One region of the Halobacillus sp. Marseille-Q1614 genome, then DNA from elsewhere that is predicted to be linked to it. Evidence: a T-box and tRNA genes for the amino acid it is inferred to sense, from the RefSeq annotation. Region 1 holds a T-box; the other holds one or more tRNA genes.

Region 1 (6,010 bases):
ATCCGAAAGGGAAACTTCACTTCCCTCATCTCCGGAAACTTTATTCTGGGATTCTTGTTTTCCCATCATATATTCATAGCCTACATAGCTGAGAGAGGTAATAAATAATAAAAATATAAGAGCTATAAAAAGCCGTTTCTTACGTTTGCGTTTACGCTGCTTACGTAAAGAGCGTTTAGCAACCATGCTTAATCATCCTTTCTATTGAAAAGCTCCTCTACTAAATTTACCTGTAATTTACGTTTAAGTAAAGAGGAATTATGTAGGAACAGCTCGACTATTGGGAGGCATGTCCATCTGAGTGTAAACATAAACTCTATAAAATGGACAAGGAGGACAAGAAGATGTGGCAGTGGATGGTGTTCTTAACAGGCTTTGGACTTACTGTAGCAGGCGGAACGGTGACCATAACCTATTTGAATTTTGTCCCTGCAGGATTAACATGGATTGAGTTTCTTCTTGTTATAAGGTCTCGGCCTGAATGTTATCTATCCGGGCTTGGTTTATTCATGATTATTGTGTCTCTTTTATGGATGAAAGAATAATTTACTAAATGATGGATGTTAAGAATAAAAAAACCAACATTGGTCATAATGTAACCTAAAGAGTCTTCGGGTAAGAAAGTGAGGTTGCGCTATGTTATATATGCACGATTTATGGGTCAATTGGTTTGAAGGAGAAGAGAATGGTTACAACGTTTGTCAATTTCACGAATGGCGTAAAGAAGATGGCATTGAGCTGGTGGACCAGATTCCATTACTTTATATTGAAGAAGATCTCTACGAGTTTATAGAAAACGATTTACAAGAACTTCCAAGATCCTTGCTGGATGACATTTACAAACGCACCTATGTAAAAAACAATCAGGAACGCCGCACCATAGATTATGCAGCCGTAGTTACAGACGGAAAGAGGGTACTCGTATTTGATACATTAGGATATTCGCTTCCCGTGAAAAAAAGCCGACTGATTCCCCGACAGGAACGCCTCGTTTTCGACATGGTAGAAGGAAAGCGGCCGGCTGTTTATATGATCGAAAGTGTCTCACCGAAAGAACATCACATTTTGTCCTTGTCCCCTGAAAAAATGGCAGGACTGACAAGAAGAGAGCGGCAGTTAAAACAGCTGCTTATGATGGCTTTAGATCAGCTGAAAAACACGGATCATCCGGAAGAAGTCGGGTACTGGCTGACAGAATGGGATCCGGCCCAGTATCAGGATATTAAGCACATCACAACGGAAGATGCCTGGCAGCGCCTGTACTATGGCACGATTGAAGGATGGAGTAAACAACACGAAGAACTGTGCGGAAAAATTATAAAGGGCCAGCCATTTTTTGAAACGATGTGGCAGGCGGAGAACCATAAAGATCAGAAGCATTTAAAAAGCCAGAATTGAGGGGGCTCCTCAATCCTGGCTTTTTCTTATTTTTTCTTTCTTACACGGCCGAGACCCATCGCTTTTTTCGCTTTCATCAGCATTTTGTTCGCTTTAAACGAAGCAGCCTCTGCCCCTTGATCTAAAATTTCATCTAATTCTTCAGAATCTATCAGCTGCTCGTAACGTTCCTGAATTGGCCCCAATACCCTGACAACGGATTCAGCAACGCCTGCTTTAAAGTCTCCATAACCTTTTCCTGCATATTTATTCTCCAATTCTTGAATGGACACCCCGCGGCAGATGGATTCGATCGTCAACAGGTTAGAAACTCCCGGTTTGTTTTCCTTATCATATTTGACGACACCCTCTGAATCGGTTACGGCACTTTTTATTTTTTTTGTAATCTTCTTCTCATCATCCAGCATAGAGATGAAAGCTTTTTGGTTGGGATCGGACTTGCTCATTTTTTTCAGAGGGTTCTGAAGCGACATAATACGCGCTCCTTCTTTTGGAATCCTTACTTCAGGAACCGTGAAAATGTCATTGTACTTATTATTAAAACGCTGAGCCAAGTTACGCGTCAGTTCTAAGTGCTGTTTTTGATCCTCACCGACCGGCACGATGTCCGTTTGATAAAGCAGTATATCTGATGCCATGAGTGGAGGGTAAGTCAGCAGTCCTGAGCTGACAGCTTCTTTACCATCTCCAGACTTATCTTTGAACTGGGTCATTCGCTCTAATTCACCGATGTAGCTGACACATTGAAGCATCCAGCCCAGCTGGGTATGTGCCGGCACTTCTGATTGAATGAATAAGGTTGCTTTATCAGGATCAATCCCTGAAGCCAAATATAATGCAGCTAACGACTTAATATTTTTTCGTAAGGCCAGACGGTCCTGCGGTACAGTGATCGCGTGCTCATCTACAATACAAAAGTAGCACTCATACTCATCCTGCAAATCAACAAAATGAGTCATTGCGCCTAAATAGTTACCAAGCGTAAGTGTTCCACTTGGCTGAATTCCGGAAAATAATGTTTTCATCTTTCTCACCTCTTAGATATATTTGATAAGCTGAATTTTCATCCGCTTAAAAGCGAGCAGACCTCCTATTTTTATAGGAAAAGGAAGTTACTCTTTTTCCGTCAGCTACACTAATAAACAAAAAACCAATCGGCCTTCCTATATGGAAGGGACGATTGGTTCGCGGTGCCACCCTAGTTACTTTTACATGCAAATAAAAGTCAGCTCATATTCGTTAACGCCGAATCTACGGTTCTGCTCCAAAGTCCCATTTCGCTTCATTGCGCTTAGCTGCTCACACCGACCGCAGCCTCTCTGGAAAGCTTGCAATAAAACTACTTTTACTTTTTCTTCGCATTCGTTATTTAGAATCTTGAACAAATTATAGAGCAAACTGAAGAGCATTTCAAGCCATATAATAAACGACTAATAGAACAGCCATTCCTGCGAGCAGCGATATGCCCTGAAACAGAAAAAAACGGACGACGTTTCTCTTAAACATTTGAGAAGGCAGCGGCTTTTCCTCAAAATCATCAATGTCTTCCATATAATCTTTATTCTTTCCGATTCTGTTGGATACCCTGCGGAAACTGTAAGTAATTGCATCAAAGAACCCGCCTTTTATAATCCACAGGATCAATCCAATAAATAAATAAAAGAAGCAAAGGTAAAATAAGAGATCGATAAAATGAAGCAGACTGTACGCTGGAGAAAAAATCAAAAAGTATAATAAAAGAACAACAAAATTAATAGCCAAAAATCCCCACTTATTTCTAACAAATTTCATGATCACTTCACATCCTAAATCTTTCATAAATCTACAAAAAATATTATAACATGTAAAAACATGATGGGAATTATATAAATGTCATTAAAATTACTGAAAATTCAAAATTAAAAGACATAATTTTTTATTTATAAATTCATTAGTACTTTATTATATTTATCTAGCATAAAAGACCACTGTAACCCTTTAAAGTGCGTCAGTAAAGGCATCGCAAAAGTCAACACAATTTTCAGTAAAATAAACTAGGTATTTTTACCTGTTTTATGTTACTTGAACGTAATAAAATAAGGGATTTTATAAAATTATTGAAAAATAATGAATGCAAAATAGTTAGAAAACTTGTATAATTCGATATGTGGACAAGACACCACGAAATTTTAAGACTTTTTAGGGGAGGTCATTTTCTAGATGAAAAAGAAAAATTGGTTTTTGCTTGTGCTCGCACTGGCACTAAGCATGTTCCTTGCTGCTTGTTCCGGTGGAGGCTCAGACTCAGGGTCTGAAGGCGAAGCTGAAGGCAGCGAAGGATCAGAGGGATCCGAGGAACAAATACTTAACTTAGCAGAATCTTCTGAGATTCCAACAATGGACGCTTCATTGGCTACTGATGCCGTTGCATTCCAATGGCTTGGTTCCACAATGGACGGTCTTTACCGTTTAGGTGAAGGCGGAGAACCAGAACCAGGTATTGCTACAGAGCACGAAGTAAGTGAAGACGGTCTTACATGGACGTTTACACTACGTGAAGATGCTGTCTGGTCTAACGGTGACCCTGTTACAGCTAACGATTTCGTGTATGCTTGGCAGCGTGCTGTTAATCCAGAAACTGGATCAGAGTACGGTCCATACATGATGGGCGGCACTATTGAAAACGCTCAATCTATCGCTGATGGCGATGCACCTGTTGAAGAACTTGGTGTGAAAGCTGTGGACGACTATACATTAGAAGTTCAACTTGAAAAACCGACTCCATATTTTGAGTCTCTAACTACATTCGGTACATTCTTACCTTTAAACAAAGACTTTGTTGAAGAACAAGGCGATGACTATGCACTTTCAGCTGAAAGCCTGCTCTCTAACGGACCATTTGTTATTACTGATTGGGGTACTGATGGCTGGACTCTTGAAAAGAACGAAGACTACTGGGATGCTGAGCAAGTTAAACTTGATCAAATCAACGTAAAAGTAGTTAAAGAAACATCTTCAGCTGTTAACCTTTACGAAACTGGCGAAATTGATCGTACTAGTCTAACATCTGAATTCGTTGATGAGTACCGTACATCTGAAGAATTCCGTATCGAAGAAGAGCCTACTTTATTCTACTTAAAGATGAACCAAGAGAATGAAATTCTTAAGAATGAAAATGCTCGTAAAGCGATTCAAAAAGTAATCGACCGTGAAGCTATGGTTGATACAATTCTTAACAACGGATCAATTGCTCATTACGGTAACATGCCGCAAAACTTTGTTACCCATCCAGAAACTGAAGAAGATTTCCGTGAAATAAACGGTGATCTAATTGAAACAAACGTTGAAGAAGCTCAAGAACTATGGTCTAAAGCAAAAGAAGAACTAGGAATTGAAGAAGCTGAAATCGGTTACCTTGGCGGTGACACAGAAACTTCTAAAAACCTAGATGCTTACCTTAAAGACCAGCTTGAACAGCTTGAAGGTCTTACTGTAAATGTACAAGGTGTACCTTTCCAGGAACGTCTAGACCGCGATACAGCAATGGAGTATGATCTTCAAAATGCTGGATGGGGTCCTGACTACATTGATCCGAACACATTCTTAAACCTATGGATCACTGATGGTGGAAACAACCATACTGGATATTCCAGCGAAGAGTACGACTCGCTAATTGAAGAAGCGAATGCTGACCTTGCACAAGAGCCGGTTAAGCGTTTTGAAAACTTCCTAGAGGCAGAAAAACTTCTTATCCAAGAAGATGCAGTACTTGCACCACTTTATCAGCGTGCACTTGCTCAACTTTGGAAGCCTTACGTGAAGGATGTAACAGTTAACCCAATGGGACCTGATTACACTTACAAGTATGCTTATATTGAAGGCAAGTAATTAAACAAGCCAAACATAGGCTACCTTTATAGGGGAGAGAGTATATGTCCATATGGCGGCGTATACTCTCTTTTTCCCTGTTAACAGAATTGTCGGATAATAGACAAATTTCAGTTAATTTAAACGTTTTTTGACATTGGTTTTACTTTTTAGGAGGTGTTAGGATGGCGCGTTATATTACACAGAGATTAATTTATATGGTCATCACGATGTTTTTAATCGCAACATTTACGTTCTTCTTAATGAAATTTCTTCCGGGTACACCTTTGAGTGCTGCAGATAAGCTTTCTGAAGAACAGCAAGCCATTATTTTGGAAAAGTACGGATTGGATGATCCAGTACCCGTTCAGTATTTCAATTACATGGTGAACCTGGTGCAAGGTGATCTTGGTATTTCTTTCCAATTTGACAACAGGGAAGTTTCCACAATTATTATGGAGCGTATCGGCCCATCTATGCAGTTAGGTATTCAGGCAATGGTAATTGGGACGGTTCTAGGTATGCTGTTAGGGCTGGTTTCAGCACTTTATCATAATGGAGTCTTAGATTACGGTTCCACATTTACTGCTGTACTAGGTCAATCCATTCCATCCTTCGTATTTGCGGGGATTCTTCAGTATTATGTTGGCGTAAAGCTAGGATGGTTCCCAGTGGCTCTTTGGGGAACGTGGCAGCATACAGTTTTACCAACTGTGGCATTAGCTATTTTCCCGCTTGCAATATCAGCCCGCTTTATGCGAACAGA
Region 2 (6,010 bases), 180 kb from region 1:
TACTAACCAGTGCTTAGATTATCATAACAGGAAAAGCTCTTCAACCTTTAATAGGCTGATAATCATAAGCAGGAAAGATAGGCTATTACCACTTACTTAAGCGCTTACCATATAATAGAGGATTACCAGTAAATTACTAATACAAAAAGCCTTCAACATCGCGTTGAAAGCTTTAAGTAATCGTTCACCAATATTGTTATACACAGCTGAAAATAGATCAATTTACTAAAAATTTATAGTGGATACAACTCTGAAATCAGTGGAATTAGAATGAGATACCTCTAAGGTATAGTGGAGCTTAAATAGGTTTAGTTGAGCTTTTAACAAAGACTTTAAACAGCTTGGCTGGCAGGGCAAACACTTATCCTAACAATGAATTAATCTGATCTAATAATGAATTTAACAGCCCGGATACTTCATCAAAAAGACCGGTTAGAAAACCATTACCATCAAGAAGACCAGCAACGGCACATAACAGGTTTCCAAGAAGGTTCCCAGGCCCCGGAACAGCTGTAAGGTCTAGATTGATTTCTGACAGGTCAAGTTGCAGGCCAAGTAAATCGAGGAAAATAGGGCCCAGATCAAGATTTAAGAGGTCACATTCTTCTTGTGCTAGAGCAGCAGCTTGCATAGTATCACCGCTCATATCTTCAGTTAAAGTGGCAGGTACGCTTTCGAAGGTTTCTTTTACATCAGTGGTGGTACCATCTGCTGAGACAGCCTCACCTTTAACAACTCCGCTCATTAATAACCCTTCTTCTTCATCATAAGAAAGGTTATCAACGGTAACCATTCCTTTAAAAGTTCTGCCATCTTCAAGATCACCTGTGACCTTCATGTTCTTAAGCAGCTTTGATCCTGTGGTAGATGGAGAGGCAGCCATCGTGTTAACAGGGGCAAGAACAAACGTACTTACTAAAGCAATCACCAGGGCTGCAACAAGAGACTTTAATTTCATTTGGTATCCTCCTCATTTTTGTAAGCGCTCTCAAAAGTTAACTCACTTGCCAGCCGTAAATTGTTTTCCCTTGAAACCTCAGGTAAAACTGATTATCTTTCTTTTTATAAAAAATGATTACATACCACTAGTATCAAGAAGGAAATTGTCGAGAATTAAACTAATATGACCTGCGCCCTTAGTTGTATTTGTAGTGCTTTAAAGCTTTTACGAATAAAGGTGGTAATACAAAGTAACAGTGAGCGCTTTGGACTCTTGATGATTATTTTATAAAACAAAAAGACGCTTCTACAAAATAGAAACGTCTAGGTTTTTTTATTATAATTTTCGTTTAAGTACCGGTGGTCGGGGTCGAACCGACACTCCGTGAGGAACACGATTTTGAGTCGTGCGCGTCTGCCAATTCCGCCACACCGGCATATTGGAGGCGGCAACCGGAATCGAACCGGTGATAAAGGAGTTGCAGTCCTCTGCCTTACCGCTTGGCTATGCCGCCACTAATTGAATAATATATTATATTCTTCGATGTAGCAATTATGAAGCTTTTCAAGAGCGAGAGACGGGATTCGAACCCGCGACCCCCACCTTGGCAAGGTGGTGTTCTACCACTGAACTACTCTCGCATAATGGCTGGGCCAGCTGGATTCGAACCAGCGCATGACGGTACCAAAAACCGTTGCCTTACCGCTTGGCTATGGCCCAACATTTTTAGATAAAAAAATGGGGCGGCTGATGGGAATCGAACCCACGAATGCCGGAACCACAATCCGGTGCGTTAACCACTTCGCCACAACCGCCATAATGAAAGCAGGGGTAGTAGGAATCGAACCCACATTGACGGTTTTGGAGACCGTAGTTTTACCATTAAACTATACCCCTATTTGAATAATAAAATTAAAATGGTGGAGGGAGTAGGACTCGAACCTACGAACCCGATGGGAGCGGATTTACAGTCCGCCGCGTTTGGCCAACTTCGCTATCCCTCCACGTTAAAAGTGGTGCCGGCCAGAGGACTTGAACCCCCAACCTACTGATTACAAGTCAGTTGCTCTACCAATTGAGCTAGGCCGGCTAGTCAAAAAATGGTGGCTCGGGACGGAATCGAACCGCCGACACACGGATTTTCAGTCCGTTGCTCTACCGACTGAGCTACCGAGCCAGACAAATGATAGTTTATCATTTTCAAATATTGAACTAGCTTATGTATAATAATGTAATCAGTGGCGGTCCGGACGGGACTCGAACCCGCGACCTCCTGCGTGACAGGCAGGCATTCTAACCAACTGAACTACCGGACCAATATAAATAATTTGGTTGCGGGGGCAGGATTTGAACCTGCGACCTCCGGGTTATGAGCCCGACGAGCTACCGAACTGCTCTACCCCGCGATATTGTGGGAAATTATATTCCCATTAGATTTTCAATGGTGGAGGATGCAGGGCTCGAACCTGCGACCCCTTGCTTGTAAGGCAAGTGCTCTCCCAGCTGAGCTAATCCTCCAGGAAGTGGTGACCCGTACGGGATTCGAACCCGTGTTACCGCCGTGAAAGGGCGGTGTCTTAACCACTTGACCAACGGGCCAAACGTTATGATGTTAATGGCGGAGAGCGAGGGATTCGAACCCTCGAAACCGCGTGAACGGTTTACACGAATTCCAATCGTGCTCCTTCGGCCAGCTCGGACAGCTCTCCGTAATGGCTCCACAGGTAGGATTCGAACCTACGACCGATCGGTTAACAGCCGATTGCTCTACCACTGAGCTACTGTGGAATAATATCAACCTGGCGACGTCCTACTCTCACGGGGGTATACCCGACTACCATCGGCGCTGAAGAGCTTAACTACTGTGTTCGGCATGGGAACAGGTGTGACCTCTTCGCTATCGTCACCAGATCTATTGATCTGTTTCTTTTTTAGGGACAAGATATATTATATTGTCCTTTTGAGAAAATATCAAGGGTTATTTTAAAACTTTTTAGTAAACCCTCAAAACTGGATAAGACTGATGGAATCAAACCAAGGAATGTCTAGCGGCAACGCCTAAGCGTTTTCGCTTTTCTTTTAAAGTTAAGTCATCGATTGATTAGTATCCGTCAGCTCCACGTGTCACCACGCGTCCACCTCGGACCTATCGACCTCATCGTCTCTGAGGAATCTTACTAACTTATTGTTAGGGGAAATCTCATCTCAAGGGGGGCTTCATGCTTAGATGCTTTCAGCACTTATCCCGTCCACACGTAGCTACCCAGCGATGCTCCTGGCGGAACAACTGGTACACCAGCGGTGTGTCCATCCCGGTCCTCTCGTACTAAGGACAGCTCCTTTCAGATTTCCAACGCCCACGACGGATAGGGACCGAACTGTCTCACGACGTTCTGAACCCAGCTCGCGTACCGCTTTAATGGGCGAACAGCCCAACCCTTGGGACCGACTACAGCCCCAGGATGCGATGAGCCGACATCGAGGTGCCAAACCTCCCCGTCGATGTGGACTCTTGGGGGAGATAAGCCTGTTATCCCCGGGGTAGCTTTTATCCGTTGAGCGACGGCCCTTCCATACGGTACCGCCGGATCACTAAGCCCGACTTTCGTCCCTGCTCGACTTGTAGGTCTCGCAGTCAAGCTCCCTTGTGCCTTTACACTCTGCGAATGATTTCCAACCATTCTGAGGGAACCTTTGGGCGCCTCCGTTACTCTTTGGGAGGCGACCGCCCCAGTCAAACTGCCCACCTGACACTGTCTCCGGACCGGATCACGGTCCTGGGTTAGAATGTCCGTACAGCCAGGGTGGTATCCCACCAGCGCCTCCACCGAAGCTAGCGCTCCGGCTTCTCAGGCTCCCACCTATCCTGTACAAGCTGTACCAACATTCAATATCAGGCTACAGTAAAGCTCCACGGGGTCTTTCCGTCCTGTCGCGGGTAATGCGCATCTTCACGCATAGTATAATTTCACCGGGTCTCTCGTTGAGACAGTGCCCAAGTCGTTGCACCTTTCGTGCGGGTCGGAACTTACCCGACAAGGAATTTCGCTACCTTAGGACCGTTATAGTTACGGCCGCCGTTTACTGGGGCTTCGGTTCAACGCTTCGCTAAAAGCTAACGCATCCCCTTAACCTTCCAGCACCGGGCAGGTGTCAGCCCCTATACTTCGCCTTACGGCTTCGCAGAGACCTGTGTTTTTGGTAAACAGTCGCTTGGGCCTTTTCACTGCGGCTCCTCGGCAGAGGAGCACCCCTTCTCCCGAAGTTACGGGGTCATTTTGCCGAGTTCCTTAACGAGAGTTCTCCCGCTCACCTTAGGATTCTCTCCTCGCCTACCTGTGTTGGTTTGCGGTACGGGCGCCTCTTTCCTCACTAGAGGATTTTCTTGGCAGTGTGAAGTCCGGAGCTTCGGTACTTTATTTCCCTCCCCATCACAGCTTGACGTTGCCGGACGGATTTGCCTATCCGACCGTCTTGCTGCTTGGACGCACTCTTCCAATCGTGCGCACTCCTTATCCTCCTGCGTCCCCCCGTCGTTCAAACGGAAAGGAGGCGGTACAGGAATATCCACCTGTTGTCCATCGCCTACGCCTTTCGGCCTCGGCTTAGGTCCCGACTAACCCTGAGAGGACGAGCCTTCCTCAGGAAACCTTAGGCTTTCGGTGAAAGAGATTCTCACTCTTTTTTCGCTACTCATACCGGCATTCTCACTTCTAAGCGCTCCACCAGTCCTTACGGTCTGACTTCGCCGCCCTTAGAACGCTCTCCTACCACTGATCCATCAGGATCAATCCGCAGCTTCGGTGGTGTGTTTAGCCCCGGTATATTTTCGGCGCGGAGTCACTCGACCAGTGAGCTATTACGCACTCTTTCAATGATGGCTGCTTCTAAGCCAACATCCTGGTTGTCTAAGCAACTCCACATCCTTTTCCACTTAACACACACTTAGGGACCTTAGCTGGCGGTCTGGGCTGTTCCCCTCTCGACCATGAACCTTATCACCCATGGTCTGACTCCCAGAACAAAGTCATTGGCATTCGGAGTTTGACTGAATTCGGTAACCCGGTAGGGGCCCCTCGTCCAATCAGTGCTCTACCTCCAAGACTTTCTATTCTGAGGCTAGCCCTAAAGCTATTTCGGAGAGAACCAGCTATCTCCGTGTTCGATTGGCATTTCACCCCTACCCACACCTCATCCCCGCAATTTTCAACTTGCGTGGGTTCGGGCCTCCAGTCAGTGTTACCTGACCTTCACCCTGGACATGGGTAGATCACACGGTTTCGGGTCTACGACCGCATACTCAAATCGCCCTATTCAGACTCGCTTTCGCTGCGGCTCCGCTTCTCATCAGCTTAACCTTGCATACGGTCGTAACTCGCCGGTTCATTCTACAAAAGGCACGCCGTCACCCATGAATGGGCTCCGACTACTTGTAGGCACACGGTTTCAGGTTCTCTTTCACTCCCCTTCCGGGGTGCTTTTCACCTTTCCCTCACGGTACTGGTTCGCTATCGGTCACTAGGGAGTATTTAGCCTTGGGAGATGGTCCTCCCGGATTCCGACGGAATTCCTCGTGTTCCGCCGTACTCAGGATACACTCCGGAGGAGAAAGGATGTCGAGTACAGGGCTGTTACCCTCTATGGCGGATCTTTCCAGATCACTTCGTCTATCCTCTCTCTTGGTAACTCCAAAGGAGTGTCCTACAACCCCAGAAAGCAAGCTTTCTGGTTTGGGCTGATTCCGTTTCGCTCGCCGCTACTTGGGAAATCGCGTTTGCTTTCTCTTCCTCCGGGTAATGAGATGTTTCAGTTCCCCGGGTCTGCCTTCCATAACCTATGTATTCAGTTATGGATACTGTTCCATTACGAACAGCGGGTTTCCCCATTCGGAGATCCTGGGATCAAAGCTTACTTACAGCTCCCCCAGGCATTTCGGTGTTAGTCCCGTCCTTCATCGGCTCCTAGTGCCAAGGCATCCACCGTGCGCCCTTATTCACTTAACTTTTAAATCGTCGTGAAAAGACGTTTCTTACTTTGGTTTGATGTCTTGTCAAATCTTATCCAGTTTTC

What was found. The T-box of region 1 lies ahead of trpS (tryptophan--tRNA ligase). A T-box ahead of a tRNA ligase gene usually reads a tRNA of that ligase, here a tRNA-Trp.
Region 2: it encodes a tRNA-Trp, which carries the amino acid that the T-box ahead of trpS (tryptophan--tRNA ligase) is inferred to sense. The anticodon was not compared.

The regions. Positions count from the first base shown of each region.
Region 1 is NZ_CADDWH010000001.1:1,898,299-1,904,308, reverse strand. Features, by position in the region: gene HUS26_RS09605 (LCP family protein) at 1-186, opposite strand, end outside; gene HUS26_RS09600 (hypothetical protein) at 345-545, shown strand; gene HUS26_RS09595 (YjbA family protein) at 637-1,398, shown strand; gene trpS (tryptophan--tRNA ligase) at 1,425-2,423, opposite strand; T-box leader at 2,568-2,764, opposite strand; gene HUS26_RS09585 (DUF3899 domain-containing protein) at 2,809-3,189, opposite strand; gene HUS26_RS09580 (peptide ABC transporter substrate-binding protein) at 3,598-5,265, shown strand; gene opp3b (oligopeptide ABC transporter permease) at 5,430-6,010, shown strand, end outside.
Region 2 is NZ_CADDWH010000001.1:2,076,193-2,082,202, forward strand. Features, by position in the region: gene HUS26_RS10465 (hypothetical protein) at 362-958, opposite strand; tRNA gene HUS26_RS10470 (tRNA-Leu) at 1,295-1,376, opposite strand; tRNA gene HUS26_RS10475 (tRNA-Cys) at 1,381-1,454, opposite strand; tRNA gene HUS26_RS10480 (tRNA-Gly) at 1,510-1,581, opposite strand; tRNA gene HUS26_RS10485 (tRNA-Gln) at 1,586-1,660, opposite strand; tRNA gene HUS26_RS10490 (tRNA-His) at 1,680-1,755, opposite strand; tRNA gene HUS26_RS10495 (tRNA-Trp) at 1,767-1,837, opposite strand; tRNA gene HUS26_RS10500 (tRNA-Tyr) at 1,859-1,944, opposite strand; tRNA gene HUS26_RS10505 (tRNA-Thr) at 1,955-2,030, opposite strand; tRNA gene HUS26_RS10510 (tRNA-Phe) at 2,042-2,117, opposite strand; tRNA gene HUS26_RS10515 (tRNA-Asp) at 2,180-2,256, opposite strand; tRNA gene HUS26_RS10520 (tRNA-Met) at 2,270-2,346, opposite strand; tRNA gene HUS26_RS10525 (tRNA-Val) at 2,383-2,458, opposite strand; tRNA gene HUS26_RS10530 (tRNA-Glu) at 2,465-2,539, opposite strand; tRNA gene HUS26_RS10535 (tRNA-Ser) at 2,557-2,649, opposite strand; tRNA gene HUS26_RS10540 (tRNA-Asn) at 2,654-2,728, opposite strand; rRNA gene rrf (5S ribosomal RNA) at 2,738-2,851, opposite strand; rRNA gene HUS26_RS10550 (23S ribosomal RNA) at 3,022-5,943, opposite strand.